2 regions of the Colwellia sp. PAMC 21821 genome follow, and region 1 is predicted to be linked to the other one. Evidence: predicted binding sites of a transcription regulator. Region 1 holds the regulator's gene; the other holds the start of a gene.
The links. Region 1 encodes FNR, which switches genes on or off when oxygen is low (the NO sensors DNR and NnrR bind a similar motif). Its sites were predicted from a motif close to TTGATCTAGATCAA; they were not measured.
Positions count from the first base shown of each region.

Region 1 (3,217 bases):
ACCCGTTGGCAAAAGCGTTTAGCCCTTTTCGTGATTTTAACCAAACAACCACACAGGTTGTCGTTGCTCCCGGCGCTGGTATTTCTGGTGAAGTTAACGGCCAACACTATCGCATTGGCAAAAGTTCGTGGCTACTTAGCGATAATAACAATTCAGCTTACAGCGCGCAGTGTGTATTAATGCAAGGTGAAACATTAGTCGCTGAATTTTATTTAAATGATGGTTTACGTGATGACGCTAAACCCTTAATAGCGTTTCTTCATCAACAAGACATTGAAACCACCATGTTATCGGGCGATAACCTGCAAGGCTGCAATAAATTGCAATCAACACTGCAAATTAACAGTGTACAAGCTAACTTATCAGCTCAAGACAAGGTAAATGCCATAAAACAGCAACAAGCCACACACACGGTCGCTATGATAGGAGATGGTGTAAACGATAGTCCTGTGCTCGGCGCAGCGCATTTATCGATTGCCATGGGTAGTGGTACCGATATTGCTAAAAACGGTGCCGATGTGATATTACTGAACAACAAGCTTAAAGGCGTGCAAACATTACGACAGGTTTCGGTGCGAACGGCGCGCATTATAAAGCAAAACTATCTTTGGGCTTTTGGTTATAATGCCATTGTATTACCGTTAGCGGTTACGGGTCATATTGCACCCTATATGGCCGTAATTGGTATGTCGGCCAGTTCAATTTTAGTAGTAAGTAATTCATTAAGGCTTTTAAAAAAATGAGCATAATTTACGTATTAATTCCCATTGCAGTATTACTGACCACTATCGGTATTTATCTCTTTTTTTGGGCGGTAAAAACCGAACAATTTGATGACTTAGAAAAACAAGGTATGAGCATTTTATTTGATGATGAACATGACAAAGTCAGTCACAATAAAAGTACCAGTGCTTCACTTAACGTTACTCAGGTGAAAGAGACTGAGTTCAAAGACAATCAAACAAATGAAACAAATAAAGCTAAGAATCAAGTAGATAATCAGAACGATAATCAGGTCGATAAATAACGCCATGAATCTTGATTTTTTTTCAGCTTTTGTTATCGGATTACTTGGCTCTGGCCATTGTGTGGTAATGTGTGGCGGTATTAGCACCATGTTAACCACCGCGATATCGGATACCGCTCGTCATAAAAAATATGCCATTATATTTGCCTATAACTTTGGTCGCATAGCCTCTTATAGTTTGATAGGCGCCTTAGTCGCATTCACCAGTTCAATGGCCGCAAAAAATATAGGTTTTCCCGTTGCGATATTAAAAACTATCGCGGGCGTTTTTCTTATCTTGTTGGGTTTATACCTTGGTCAGTGGTTAATGTGGTTGAGCCGAGTCGAGCATTTAGGCAAAAATGTATGGCGTCATATATCACCACACACCAAAAAATTTATACCGATTAAAAACATAAAAAGTGCATTCGCGTTAGGCGCGCTTTGGGGTTGGTTACCTTGTGGTTTAGTTTATTCTACTTTAACTTGGTCATTAGCAAGTGCCGACGTACTTAATGGTGCCTTGATCATGTTTTTCTTTGGCCTTGGCACTTTGCCCGCTCTACTTTCAGTATCATTAGGGACTTTCAGCGTTAAGTCGCTATTAAGTCATGCTCTATTTAGAAAAATAGCGGCTATGTTAGTCGTTATATATGGCATTTATACTATACTGATTGCATATCTTTAACGTATCTACTATGGTGATCTTCATGGAAATATTTATAGGCTTTTATGAATAATAAATCGTGTGTAGACCAGCAACATATTCACTGCCAAAACTGTAGTATCAGTGAGTTGTGCTTACCCTTTTCTCTTAATGATCATGAGCTAGAAACCTTAGATAATATTATTGATCGTAAGCTTCCGATCCAAAAAGGTGAGCAAATATTTAACGATGGTCAGCCAATGAAAGCGCTTTACGCTATTAGATCTGGCACCTTCAAAACCTACACCATTAATAAACTAGGCGAAGAACAAATTACTGGCTTTCATTTAGCGGGTGATTTACTTGGCTTTGATGCTATAGCCAATGCTAAACACCCAAGCTTTGCAAAGGCATTAGAAACCTCAATGATTTGTGAGATCCCCTATAATACGCTCGATAATTTATCTAACAGTATGCCAAAGTTAAAAAAACAGATTTTGCGTATGATGAGCACTGAAATTCGTGAAGATCATGAAATGCTAACATTACTTAACCGTAAAAATGCAGAGCAGCGCTTAGCAACCTTTATTAGTACCTTAAGTATTCGATATCATGCCCGTGGTTTATCCGCTTCTGAGTTTCGCTTATCAATGACACGCAGTGACATTGGCAATTATATTGGCTTAACGGTTGAAACCATAAGCCGATTACTAAATCGCTTCCATAAAAATGGCTTAATAACCGTTAATGGTAAATTAATTACCATTCTAAATAGCGAAAAATTAAACCTCTGTGCTGGGCTTTAAACCAGCGTTTTCCCACATTTTTTCGTCTACTTTTTATTTACTTTCCATCTACTTATCTAGGCTTCCTTATTCGGCTATTTCAGGCTATGCTAAGCGTGAAATAATTAAATAAAAACAATAATAATTTGATTTAAAACAACTATTATTTTTTTAAAATAAGCTATTGTTATAGTATCAAACATATTATTTATTTCTCAGTTTGGTAATACCAGCAGGCAATTGACAAAGGAATTAGCTATGGAAAAGTATCAAAAAATACTCGCTATTGTTGACCCAACAACAGAAGATCAAAAAGCGCTAAATCGTGCAATAGAATTAGCACGTAAAACAGGTGCTAGCATTACAGCATTTTTGACCATATATGATTTTTCTTATGAAATGACTACTATGCTGTCAGGTGATGAACGTGAAGCTATGTGCAAATCTGTTATCAATGATCGCACACAATGGTTGGAGTCTTTACTTGCTGAACTTGATGTAACCGGTATTACAATTGATTGTCAGGTTATCTGGCATAACCGTCCTTTTGAGCAAATTATTGCCAAAGTTATCGATAACGGTTACGACATTGTTATAAAAGGGACACACCAACACGACAAATTTAAATCAGTGATATTTACCCCTACTGATTGGCATATTTTGAGAAAATGTCCTTGCCCTGTTTTACTCGTGAAAGAGCATTTATGGCCTGAAAATGGCAACATTATAGCCGCGTTAAATATTGGCAGCGAAGAAGAAGAGCATAAAGCGCTTAACGAT
Region 1 covers NZ_CP014943.1:330,030-333,246, forward strand. Annotated here, with positions in the region: gene A3Q33_RS01295 (heavy metal translocating P-type ATPase) at 1-743, shown strand, start outside; gene ccoS (cbb3-type cytochrome oxidase assembly protein CcoS) at 740-1,027, shown strand; gene A3Q33_RS01305 (sulfite exporter TauE/SafE family protein) at 1,032-1,694, shown strand; gene fnr (fumarate/nitrate reduction transcriptional regulator Fnr) at 1,739-2,458, shown strand; gene uspE (universal stress protein UspE) at 2,696-3,217, shown strand, end outside.

Region 2 (3,217 bases), 1.8 Mb from region 1:
AAACGTTTCGACCAGACTTTGGCGGAAATGTTCCCTGATTATTCACGTTCACGTTTAAAAGAGTGGATTTTAGCCGGCCATGTAACGGTTGACGGCGTCGTTGTCGATGTACCCCGCGAAAAAATGTTCGGTGGTGAGCTTATTGCCATCGACACTGAGGTTGAATCGGAAGTTCGCTTTCAGGCGCAAGATTTACCTTTAAATATAGTTTATGAAGATGATGATATATTAGTCATTAATAAACCAGCAGGTTTTGTTGTGCACCCAGGTGCCGGTAACCCTGATGGCACGGTTCTTAATGCTTTACTACATCATTGTCCACAGCTAGATGTTGTGCCTCGTGCCGGTATTGTTCATCGTTTAGATAAAGATACTACTGGGTTGATGGTGGTGGCAAAAACGATTGCTGCTCAGACAAATTTAGTAGAATCATTACAGGCGCGTGAAATTACCCGTGAATACGAAGCTATTGCCAGTGGTATTATGACCGCAGGTGGTTTGGTGGATGAGCCTATTGGCCGTCACGCGACAAAACGTACTCATATGGCGGTTACTTTTTCAGGTCGCCCTTCGATAACGCATTATCGTGTAATGGAAAAGTTCAGGCTACATACTCGTTTACGTTTACGATTAGAAACGGGTCGAACTCACCAAATTCGTGTTCATATGGCGCATATTACTCATCCACTCGTGGGTGATCCAGTTTACGGCGGCCGCCCGCGTCCGCCAAAAAATGCATCAGAAGAGTTACGCGAGTTATTACGTCAATTTAAACGCCAAGCTTTACATGCGGCAATGTTATCATTATTTCACCCTATAACAGGTGAGCAAATGACCTGGCATGCTGATGTTCCAGACGATATGGTGGCGTTAGCTGACATGTTACGTAAAGATACAAAAATTCATCTCATCGATAGTGATTACTAAGTCACCTGATAATGTAGTTTTTATTAAATGGCCAACAGCCAATGTGTTGGCCATTACTACTACCCGTTTACCCGCTAATAACCCATCAACATCTAGCAATGTTGAATCGTCCCAAACAAATATTACTCATACAAAAAATAAGCCATCAGAGTTTAATGCTTTTAATTTAGGCGATCATGTTGGTGATTGTGCTACTGCGGTTGCTCAAAATCGAAAGTCACTACATAAATACCTACCTAGCAAGACAAAAATTCAATGGCTAGATCAAGTTCATGGTAATAATGTCGCCGTGCTTGAAAAGCATAATAATACGCCTATTGTTGCTGATGCAGCCATAACACGTAATAGACATATTGCTTTAGCGATAATGACAGCCGATTGTTTACCTATTTTATTATCAAATAAAAAAGGTAGCGAAATTGCTGCAATTCATGCTGGTTGGCGACCACTAGCTGCAAATATTATTGAGCAAACAATCTCAACCATGCTAAGCCCACCAGAGGAAATTATTGTCTGGCTGGGACCTTGTATTGGTGTTAAGGCTTTTGAAGTTGGCGAAGATGTAAAACAGGAATTCTGTAAAATATCGCCAAAATTCATCGCTGCTTTTCAACCTATAACGCAATTAAGTGATGATATAAAACCGTTAAAGTATCTTGCTAATTTACCGTTAATTGCCGAATTACAACTTTTCGCATTGGGAGTGAAAAGTGTGGCTAAACTTGCGGAATGTACTTTTGAGCAAAGTGATAAATATTACTCTTATCGAAGAGATGGAAAAACGGGACGCATGGCGAGTGTGATCTGTTTAAATTAATCGTTTATCCTCTTTATTTTTTAACGCCTATCAATTGACCTATATCAAACTTTCGTTGTTTTTTGCTTGAAAATGCTCCTTACTGTCCTTATCTCATAGGTAACTATACTGTAAGCCCAGTAATATGGCATTAGGAGAACGTTAATGCGTTTAGAACGATTTACCCAGACTTTTCAAGTAGCAATATCTGATGCACAATCCATTGCATTAGGTAAAGATCATCAATTCATAGAACCTATACATTTAATGCTCGCGTTGTTAAACCAAAACGCTAGTAGCATTATTCCATTGTTAAAAAGTGCCGGTATTAATGTAAGAACGTTAAGAACGCAAGTTGAAGCTGCTATCGCAGAGTTAGCGCAAGTTTCTGGCACGGGCGGTGAAGTACAACTGTCGTCTGCAATGGGTAATATTTTAAACCTTTGTGATAAGTTTGCCCAAAAGCATGGCGATAAATTTATATCCTCAGAAATATTTATTCTGGCGGCGTTACAAGATAAAGGCAAACTAGGCCAAATTTTAAAGGCCTTAGGGGCCAGCGAACAACGTGTGCAAGACGCAATAGTCCATATTCGTGGTGGAAAAAATGTTGATGATGCCAATGCTGAAGAAGTTCGCCAAGCACTCGATAAATATACGGTTGATTTAACCGAACGAGCAGAGCAAGGTAAACTAGACCCCGTTATTGGTCGCGACGATGAAATTAGGCGAACCATTCAGGTACTCCAACGCCGTACTAAAAATAACCCAGTATTGATTGGTCAGCCAGGCGTAGGTAAAACAGCCATTGTTGAAGGGCTAGCCCAACGCATTGTAGATCATGAAGTACCAGAAGGTATTCGAAATAAACGAGTTTTATCACTTGATATGGGCGCACTGGTTGCCGGTGCTAAATATCGTGGAGAGTTTGAAGAACGTCTTAAAGCCGTACTTAGCGAGTTAAGCCAACTTGAAGGGCAGGTGATCTTATTTATTGATGAACTACATACTATGGTTGGGGCGGGTAAAAGCGACGGTGCTATGGATGCTGGTAATATGTTAAAGCCTGCACTTGCTCGTGGTGACTTACATTGTGTTGGTGCAACAACCTTAGATGAATATCGCCAATATATTGAAAAAGATGCCGCATTGGAGCGACGTTTTCAAAAGGTATTGGTAGACGAACCCAGTGTAGAAGACACCATTGCTATATTACGTGGTCTTAAAGAACGTTATGAACTCCATCATAATGTAGAAATTACCGATCCTGCTATTGTTGCTGCGGCTACATTATCACATCGATATGTTAGTGACCGTCAACTGCCAGATAAAGCCATTGATCTTATCGATGAAGCGGCTTCTAGTATTCGAATGCAAATGGATTCTAAGCCAGAAAATTTAGATAGATTAGAGCGTCGTTTAATTCAACTAAAGCTAGAACAACGAGCCTTGTCGAAAGATTCAGATTCTGCTTCTAAAAAGCGTTTGGATTTG
Region 2 covers NZ_CP014943.1:3,456,788-3,460,004, forward strand. Annotated here, with positions in the region: gene rluD (23S rRNA pseudouridine(1911/1915/1917) synthase RluD) at 1-927, shown strand, start outside; gene pgeF (peptidoglycan editing factor PgeF) at 917-1,744, shown strand; gene clpB (ATP-dependent chaperone ClpB) at 1,889-3,217, shown strand, end outside.
Region 2: the regulator FNR is predicted to act here: its motif matches at 1,779-1,792, upstream of clpB (ATP-dependent chaperone ClpB).